3 linked regions of the Noviherbaspirillum saxi genome follow. The protein of the gene in region 3 interacts with the protein of the main gene of each other region in a pairwise test. Links are inferred from orthologs where the notes say so. Each region holds a gene or a part of one and is shown on either strand. Other genes may lie near its edges.

Region 1 (3,110 bases), on a different replicon or contig from region 3:
CTGGATCCAGACTTGGCCTGCGATCGAGTACTCTGCGGCAACCTTGTTGGCAACGTAGTCATAGATGCCTGTGCCGCCCAGCGAAGGAGCCGCGAATACGCCGGTCAGCAGCGCGCCGAGGATACCGCCGACGCCGTGCACGCCGAACACGTCAAGCGAGTCATCCGCACCCAGCATGCGCTTGAGGCCATTGACACCCCACAGGCAGATGATACCGGACAGCAGGCCGATTACCAGGCCACCCATGACGCCGACGAAGCCGGCTGCGGGAGTAATCGCGACCAGACCTGCAACCGCCCCCGAAGCCGCACCCAGCATCGAAGGCTTGCCCTTGCCCATCCATTCGCCGAAGCTCCAGGACAGGGTTGCCGCAGCTGTTGCCAGCAAGGTATTGACCAGTGCGAGCGCAGCGGTGCCGCCTGCTTCGAGCGCCGAACCGGCGTTGAAACCGAACCAGCCGACCCACAGCATCGATGCACCGACCATGGTCAGCGTCAGCGAGTGCGGTGCCATCGATTCCTTGCCGTAGCCGATACGCTTGCCGATCACATAAGCACCGACCAGACCGGCGATCGCGGCATTGATGTGGACCACAGTACCGCCAGCGAAGTCAAGCGCGCCCTTCTGGAACAGCCAGCCGGAAACAGCTGTCGCCTTTTCGGCAGCGGCTGCGTCGACATAGGCATCCGGACCAGGCCAGAACCAGACCATGTGCGCAATCGGCAGGTAGGAGAAGGTGAACCACAGTACGATGAACAGCAGCGCAGCCGAGAACTTGATGCGTTCGGCGAATGCGCCGACGATCAGGCCGCAAGTGATCGCTGCAAAGGTTGCCTGGAACGCGACGAACACAAACTCGGGAATCACGATGCCCTTGCTGAAGGTCGCGGCGACCGATTCCGGCGTGATGCCTTTCAGGAACAGGCGATCGAACGAACCGATGAAGCTGCCGCCTTCCGTGAACGCGAGCGAGTAGCCGTAAATGGCCCACAACACCACGATCATCGAGAAGATCATGAACACCTGCATCAGGATCGACAGCATGTTCTTGGTGCGCACCAGGCCGCCGTAGAACAGGGCGAGGCCAGGAATCGTCATCAGGATGACCAGTACGGTGGCCATCATCATCCATGCGGTGTCGCCCTTGTTAGGGACGGGTGCGGCGGCCGGTGCTGCCGCTTCGGCCGGTGTTGCTGCGGCGGCGGGTGCGGTCGCAGCCGGAGCTGCTGCTGCCGGCGCTGCGGCATCGGCGGCCGGGGCAGTTGCCTGCGCCAGCACGATCGGTTCGGACGTTGCCGCGGGGGCGTCTGCAGCCAGCGTTGGCTGCGCAAAGCCGACCGCGAACAGCAGCGTGCTGGTCGCCAGGAAGCTTGCAATTAATTTTTTCATCAAAATCTCCTTAGAGGGCTTCTTTGCCGGTCTCGCCGGTACGGATACGGACGACTTGCTGCAGGTCGTAGACAAAAATCTTGCCGTCGCCGATCTTGCCGGTGCGTGCCGCGCTTTCAATTGCTTCGATCGCGCGATCGACGATAGCGTCGTCCACGGCTGCCTCGATCTTGGTCTTGGGCAGGAAGTCGACGACATATTCCGCGCCGCGATACAGCTCGGTGTGGCCCTTCTGACGGCCGAACCCCTTGACTTCGGTGACGGTAATGCCCTGCACGCCGATCGCCGAAAGAGATTCGCGCACTTCGTCCAGTTTGAACGGTTTAATGATGGCGGTGATCAGTTTCATGATGAACCCCTAAGAGATTTAGAAAGTCTTGGAGAGCGACAGCACGACGGTATTCTTGCTCACGTCTTTCCGCTTGGTGCCGCTGGTGTTGGAAACGGTATACACAGCGGAATCGGCATTGGAACCGACCAGGGCCAGGCCGACTGTGGCAAAGCCGACGTCGCGTGCGACGCCAAGCTTGTAGTCGGTATAGTTGAACGCGCCGGAGTTCTTGAACTTCTGGCGACCGACGTGGAAGCCCAGCGTAGTCTTGTCGGCGACTTCAAAGTTGGCGTTCAGGTCCAGATAATAGGAACCATCGGCATTGGTGAAGCCGAAGTATTCGTCGCTGACTGCATGGCTATACTTCGCCGAGAACCACTTGTAGGTCGCGCCGACGTAGAGCTCCAGCGCATCGGCCTTGATACCGCCGATACGAACGCCGGGATAGTAGTATTTCAGCAAGCCGATATCGGCGGTCAGGTCCGGCATGACTTCAAACTTGTAGCCGCCGTACAGGTCCATCTCAATGCTGGCGCCATCGGGATATTGGTTGCCGCTGACATTGGAATTCCAGTTACCGACATAGAAACCGCTGCTGTGCGCATAGTCGAAACCGCCCTGGATTGCCGGCTTGCCGAAAGTCTGGGAAATGCCGCGGAAACGATAATCCGTTGCGAGAGTCAGGTTACCGGTAAAGGTATGATCGGAAGCTGCCGGGGCGGCTTGCTGTGCCGAGGCAGACGTCGCACAAGCAGCGAAGACCGCGGCAGCAAGAATCATTTTTTTCATGTCGTTCCCTTTTTGTAGGTGAAGAAAAATTCGTGGCATTGCATTTCCCCAACTACTTAGCAGAACTCATGCCACCGTTTTCATGCCACAATTGCGTTATCAAACTTTCCATTTTATGGAGCTTCGGCAAGTAAACGCACTGGGTTTGGCGACGTGCACCAACATATCGCACCACGCTGAGGCGCACCGAAACGGTACGCACCAAGCAAGTGCGAATTTTTGAAAGAAGATTGACCATGAACAAGAACGATTTTTTTAATGATCTGCAAAGCAAGATCAACCAGGCCATCGAGAATTCACCGATGAAGGACGTTGAAAAGAACGTCAAGGCAATGATGACGCAGGGTTTTTCCAAGCTCGATCTGGTGACGCGAGAAGAGTTTGATATTCAGGCACAGGTATTGGCAAAGACCCGTGCCAAGCTGGAAGCGCTGGAAGCTCGGGTAGCCGAACTGGAAGTCCAGCTCAAAAAACCGTAAGGCCGGCAGCCGGTTTGCGCAGACTTGGCGTGACTCGCGTGAGCCATCATCCGGCACGCCATCGGTATGAATACCAAAAACAAAAGCTCCATGAGGGTCAATGAGTCTTGCTGTCTTGAAAA
Region 2 (3,010 bases), on a different replicon or contig from region 3:
CGCGCGGAACTGAAGGCACAGGAAGATGCACGCAAGGCTGCCGAAGAGGAACGTCTTCGGCGCGAACACGAGAACCGGCGCGACGCCGACCTGTTTCGCCGGTCCATCGGTGAAGTTGCGCCATTGGCATCCCACGATAAGGCGGAATCCCCTCCGGCACGCCCGCTGCCGATCGCACGCCAGCACCTCGCCGACGAACAGGCCGCACTGGCCGAATCGCTTTCCGATGAATTTAATGTCGACACCCTGCTCGATACCGACGAAGCGCTGAGCTATGCGCGCAGTAACATCGGTCCTGATACATTGCGCAAATTGCGGCGCGGCCACTGGGTGATCCAGTCGCAGCTGGACCTGCACGGCATGCGCCGGGAAGAGGCGCGCGAAGCACTGGCCGAGTTTCTGCGCAATGCAGTCAAGCGCGGCGTTCGTTGCGTGCGCGTGATCCATGGCAAGGGTCTCGGCTCGGTGAACAAGGAACCGGTCCTGAAGAGCAAGGTGCGCAGCTGGCTGGTGCAAAAAGAAGAGGTCATTGCCTTTTGCCAGGCGCGTGCGGCTGACGGCGGAGCGGGCGCGTTGGTGGTGTTGCTGAAGGCTTAGCATTATCGCGATTACGCCTTCTTCATGCACGCCAGGGCAGGCAGGCTCCTCGTTGCACGCCGGTTTGCTTTCCTACCCTTCCCCAGTATGATGCGGACATCGGCCACTTCATCTGCCTCGCATGTCCCTGATCAAGATCCTTGAGATCCTCGCCATTCTCGTGGGCGCCTTTTCCGGCTTCATCGAAGCGCGCAGCAAGCGGATGGACGTGGTCGGGGTCTTTACCGTGGCGTTCATCACTGCATTTGGCGGCGGCACCTTGCGCGACATCCTGCTCGACAAGCGGCCGCTGTTCTGGGTGACCCATCAGGAATACGCAATCCTGATCTTCCTGCTTGCCTTGGTTGCCGTCCCGGCCATTCGGACATTGCGCAAGATTATTTCCGAGCGTCTGATCGTGGTCGCCGATGCGCTCGGCCTTGGTCTCTTCTCCATCGTAGGCGTGTCGCAGGCATTGGAAGCCGGCATGCCGATTTTTATCGCATCGATGATGGGAGTAATTACTGGAATCTTCGGCGGCGTGCTGCGCGATATCGTCTGCAATGAAATCCCGATGGTGCTGCGCGACGGGAAGCCTTATGCAATCTGTTCGTTCGGCGGCTGCTGGATGTATCTGCTGATGCAAAAAACCGGCGTTCCGCCGGATTTTTCTTTATGGACCAGCGCGCTCGCCATTGTGGTGGCGCGGCTGCTTACCTGGCATCGGGGTGTGCGGCTGGAGTGAGGCAGTCCAGCTGGAAACGCCTGTAAAACGGTCTCGGAGTGATCCGGATGAGCTAAAGTCAACCGAAGAGCGGACCTCAAGTGAACTGCGGCGGATATGGCGGGTATCCGCGAGCTCGTCACTACGCTTTTACTACCCTTCCACACCGCTCCTGAAAGCTATCTTAAACCGCGTCCGGTCCTGTTTCACCGGTGCGAATGCGAATCACCTGTTCGACATCGCGCACAAAGATCTTGCCGTCGCCGATCTTGCCGGTACGGGCCGCCTTGATGATCGCGTCGACTGCCTGCTCAACCTGCTTGTCGTCGACGACTGCCTCGATCTTGACCTTGGGCAGGAAATCGACCACATACTCCGCACCACGGTACAGCTCGGTATGGCCTTTCTGACGGCCGAATCCCTTTACTTCAGTGACAGTCAGGCCGGTCACGCCGATTTCACCAAGCGCTTCGCGCACTTCGTCCAGCTTGAAAGGTTTGATGACTGCGGTAATCAGCTTCATAACAGCTCCTTCTTTGATAAGTCACTCACAAAATCCTGCGGCAATTGCAAGAGAATACCTTCTTACATCGACTTTGTCCCGATAGTCACGCCTATACGGACCGCCGAAACTCACTGCTCGGGAATATTCTTCAACTCGTCCAGCCATACCGTGGCTTCCGAATCGCTGGGAGCGCGCCAGTCTCCGCGCGGAGACAAGGAGCCGCCGGAGCCGACCTTGGGCGCATTGGGCACGCAGGAACGCTTGAACTGGCTGGTCTTGAAGAATCGATGCAGGAAGATGCCGAGGTTGCGCTTGATCGCTCCCAGGTCATACTCGTTACGGGTGACATGCACCTCCTCCGGCCAACGGCCCGCCTCGCGGTCGCCCCACGCTGAGAGCGCGAGAAACGCCACCTTGGTCGGCGCGAATCCAAACCGCAGCGTGTAGTAGAGATTGAAGTCCTGCAGCTCATACGGACCGATCACGCTTTCCGTCTTTTGCTCGGGACGATTGCTGGATTTGCCGGGCACAAGCTCAGGGCTGATATCGGTATCCAGAACATTGATCAGCACGTCAGAACCGGAATTGCCGATCTGCCCGGTCTCGGCGACCCAGCGCACGAGGTGGGTGATCAGAGTCTTGGGAACGCTGGCGTTCACGTTGTAGTGCGACATATGATCGCCAACACCATAGGTGCACCATCCCAACGCCAGTTCGCTCAGGTCGCCGGTTCCGATCACGATCCCGTTGCGGAAATTGGCGATGCGGAACAAATGATTGGTGCGTTCCCCGGCCTGTACGTTTTCAAAGGTGATGTCGTACTCTTCCTTGCCTTCGCTATACGGATGTCCCAGGTCTTTCAGCATTTGCAGGCAGCTTGGCCGGATATCGATTTCGCTGGCGGAACAACCGACAACTTCCATCAACTGCCTCGCCTGCAGCAGCGTCCTGTCGCTGGTAGCGAAGCCCGGCATGGTGACGCCGATGATGTTGGTGCGCGGCAGGCCAAGGCGATCCATCGCCTTGGCGCAGACCAGCAAGGCATGCGTCGAGTCCAGTCCGCCCGATACGCCGATCACCACCTTCGATATACCGGAGGCCGACAGGCGTTGAACCAGAGCCTGTACCTGGATGTTGTAGACCTCTTCGCAACGCTCATTGCGCCGCCTGGAATCGGCAGGTACATAGGGAAATCGCTCGACGTT
Region 3 (3,279 bases):
GGCGACACCAGCCGCATGTTCTTTGTGGGCGAGCCTTCGATCCTGGCGAAACGTCTGACCGACATCACGTATGAATGCATGTGGCTTGGCATTTCCAAGATCAAGCCGGGTGCACATCTGGGCGATATCGGGTATGTAATCCAGCAACATGCAGAGAAAGCCGGCTATAGCGTCGTACGCGAATTTTGCGGACACGGTATCGGCAAGGTCTTTCATGAAGAACCGCAGGTATTGCATTACGGCCGTCCCGGCACGCTGGAGAAACTAGTTGCCGGGATGATCTTTACCGTGGAACCGATGATCAATGCCGGCAAGCGCGACATCCGAGAAATGGGCGACGGCTGGACAATCAAGACCAAGGACCGCAGCCTGTCGGCACAATGGGAACATACCGTGCTGGTGACAGAAACCGGCTATGAAGTGTTGACCGTGTCGCCGGGCATGCCCTTGCCTCCCGCGTTCATCCAACAATCCGCCGACTCCAGTCCCGTTACAGCCTGACAATGGTATCGCTTGCATTGACGCTCAAGGAGCAGTTGAAAAAAGAGCGTCAGACGGTCATCACCGCATTCCAGTCCGATGGCAAGCCTGAGCAGCTGTTGACTCGCCTGCGCCAGAACGTCGATGCGGCACTGATTCACGCCTGGGAAAGCATAGGACTGCCGGCAAGCGCGGCACTCGTCGCGGTCGGCGGTTACGGCCGCGGCGAACTGTTCCCGCATTCCGACGTGGATGTATTGATTCTGCTGGATGCGGCCGCCGACGAGGCGCTTCGCTCCAAGCTGGAAGAACTGGTCCAATTGTTCTGGGATATCGGACTGGAAATCGGTCACAGCATTCGCACCGTCGATGAATGCCTGACCGAATCGGCCGCCGACATCACGGTACAGACCAGCCTGCTGGAAGCACGCCTGATTACCGGCAACCGCAAGCTGTTCCAGTTCCTGCGCGAACGCTGCAACGCCGCCATCAATCCGCAAGCCTTCTTCCAGGCGAAAACGCTGGAGATGCGGCAGCGCCATGTGAAGTACGAAGATACGCCGTACAGCCTCGAACCGAATTGCAAGGAAAGCCCGGGCGGCTTGCGCGACCTGCAGGTCATCCTGTGGGTTGCAAAAGCAGCGGGCCTGGGCGACTCCTGGCGCAAGCTCGCTGAGCGCGGCCTGATCACAGCCACCGAGGCGCGTCAATTGACGCAGAAGGAACGCGCGTTCAAGGATATCCGTATCCGGCTGCATATCCACACCGGCCGCCGCGAAGACCGGCTGGTCTTCGATGTGCAGACACCGATTGCGGAAAGCTTCGGTTTCCAGACCACCGAAACGCGCCGCGCAAGCGAATATCTGATGCAGCATTACTATTGGGCAGCCAAGGCGGTCACTCAGCTCAATACCATCCTGTTGCAGAACATCGAGGCGCAGCTGTTCCCCGTGCCGGGATCGCCGCAGCCTATCAATGAACGGTTCAACGAAGTCAATGGCCTGATCGACATTGCGCACGACGATACGTTCGAAGCGACGCCGTCCGCCATGCTGGAAGTGTTCCTGCTGCTGGCCCAGCACTCGGAACTACAGGGCATGACTGCGCGCACGCTGCGCGCCCTCTGGCATGCGCGGTTCCGTATCGACAGCCGTTTCCGCCGCGACCCGGCGAACCGTGCACTGTTCCTGCAGATCATCCAGGCGCCGAAAGGCATCACGCATGCCTTGCGCGGCATGAACCAGACCAGCATTCTTGGTCGCTATCTACCCAATTTCCGCCGCATCATCGGACAGATGCAGCACGACCTTTTCCATGTCTATACGGTCGACCAGCACATCCTGATGGTGGTGCGCAATGTGCGTCGCTTCACGATGTCGGAGCATGCACACGAATATCCGTTCTGCAGTCAGCTGATGGCGAATTTTTCCAAGCCGTGGCTGCTGTATATCGCCGCGCTGTTTCACGATATCGCGAAGGGCCGCGGCGGCGATCACTCGCACCTCGGCATGGCCGATGCGCGCAAGTTCTGCCGAGATCATGAAATGTCGAAGGAAGAAACCGAACTGGTGGTATTTCTGGTCGAGCATCACCTGTCGATGTCACAGGTCGCCCAGAAACAGGACTTGTCCGATCCGGACGTGATCCGTGCGTTTGCCAATGTGGTCAGGGATGAGCGGCATCTGACGGCACTGTATCTGCTGACCGTCGCCGATATTCGCGGCACCAGCCCGAAGGTTTGGAATGCATGGAAAGGCAAGCTGCTCGAAGACCTGTACCGGATAACCTTACGCGTGCTGGGCGGTGAAGATCCGTCCACCGATCACGAACTCAAGAACCGCCAGGATGCGGCGCTCAAGACCTTGCGGTTGTACGGCTTGCCGGAAAACGCCCATCAGCTGCTGTGGCAGCAACTCGATGTCGCCTATTTCCTGCGCCATGAAGCGGCCGACATCGCCTGGCAGACGCGTTCGCTGTACAACAAGACCGACAGTCCTTCGCCCGTCGTCAAATGCCGGCTGGCCCCGATAGGCGAAGGTGTACAAGTTGCGGTCTATGTGAAAGACCAGCCCGACCTGTTCGCCCGCATCTGCAGTTACTTCGATCGCAAGAATTTCAGCATCCTGGATGCGAAGATCCACACGACGCGCAACGGCTATGCGCTTGATACCTTTCTGGTCATCGAGCCGGCATTTGCCAACAGCTATCGCGACATCATCAGCCTGGTCGAACACGAATTGACCCGCCTGCTGGAGTCGCAAGGCGAATTGCCGCCGCCGACAGTGGGCCGCTTGTCGCGCCTGTCGCGGACTTTTCCGATCACACCCACCGTCGATCTGCGTCCGGACGAACGCGGTCAGTATTATCTGCTCTCGGTCTCGGCCAACGATCGCACCGGCTTGTTGTACTCGATTGCCAATGTGCTGGCGAAATATCGGGTGAACCTGCATACCGCCAAGATCATGACACTGGGCGAACGCGTGGAAGACGTATTCCTGGTGGACGGTCCGACGCTCAACAATGCCCGTAGCCAGATCCAGCTTGAAACCGACTTGCTGGACGCGCTGCGGATCTGATCCAATTTTTATAGTGATTTTCCATGACTGAACCTGTCCGCCTGTCCAAACGCATGTCCGAACTCGGCTTATGCTCGCGCCGCGAAGCCGACGAATGGATAGAACGCGGCTGGGTACGCGTCGACGGCAAGATCGTGTCCGAACTGGGTAGCAAGGTGCTGCCGCATCAGCGCATCACCGTCGAACGTCAGGCCAGTGCCGAACAGGCGCGTCGCGTCACCGT

Evidence for each region.
Region 1: the proteins of D3871_RS18430 (region 3) and D3871_RS02305 interact in binary tests that used the Escherichia coli proteins (3 or more experiments, as listed by UniProt). The link is inferred for Noviherbaspirillum saxi from one-to-one orthologs.
Region 2: the proteins of D3871_RS18430 (region 3) and D3871_RS06170 interact in binary tests that used the Escherichia coli proteins (3 or more experiments, as listed by UniProt). The link is inferred for Noviherbaspirillum saxi from one-to-one orthologs.

Annotation. Positions count from the first base shown.
Region 1 is NZ_QYUO01000001.1:470,099-473,208, reverse strand. What follows is about bases 70-3,023. They hold D3871_RS02305 (P-II family nitrogen regulator), read right to left. Parts: upstream 1,739-3,023; coding sequence 1,400-1,738; downstream 70-1,399. Other genes in these bases: D3871_RS02295 (accessory factor UbiK family protein), read left to right, coding at 2,746-2,988; D3871_RS02300 (TorF family putative porin), read right to left, coding at 1,757-2,509; D3871_RS02310 (ammonium transporter), read right to left, coding at 70-1,389. In the rest of the region: more of D3871_RS02310, read right to left, coding at 1-69; D3871_RS02290 (YifB family Mg chelatase-like AAA ATPase), read left to right, coding at 3,089-3,110. UniProt on the Escherichia coli protein: Involved in the regulation of nitrogen metabolism. Regulates the activity of its targets by protein-protein interaction in response to the nitrogen status of the cell.
Region 2 is NZ_QYUO01000001.1:1,295,046-1,298,055, reverse strand. What follows is about bases 155-3,008. They hold D3871_RS06170 (P-II family nitrogen regulator), read right to left. Parts: upstream 1,824-3,008; coding sequence 1,485-1,823; downstream 155-1,484. Other genes in these bases: D3871_RS06165 (NAD(+) synthase), read right to left, coding at 1,934-3,008; D3871_RS06175 (trimeric intracellular cation channel family protein), read left to right, coding at 719-1,321; D3871_RS06180 (Smr/MutS family protein), read left to right, coding at 155-597. Outside these bases: more of D3871_RS06180, read left to right, coding at 1-154; more of D3871_RS06165, read right to left, coding at 3,009-3,010. UniProt on the Escherichia coli protein: P-II indirectly controls the transcription of the glutamine synthetase gene (glnA). P-II prevents NR-II-catalyzed conversion of NR-I to NR-I-phosphate, the transcriptional activator of GlnA. When P-II is uridylylated to P-II-UMP, these events are reversed.
Region 3 is NZ_QYUO01000002.1:562,196-565,474, reverse strand. Bases 157-3,279 are described here. They hold D3871_RS18430 ([protein-PII] uridylyltransferase), read left to right. Parts: upstream 157-503; coding sequence 504-3,056; downstream 3,057-3,279. Other genes in these bases: D3871_RS18425 (pseudouridine synthase), read left to right, coding at 3,080-3,279; map (type I methionyl aminopeptidase), read left to right, coding at 157-501. Also shown: more of map, read left to right, coding at 1-156.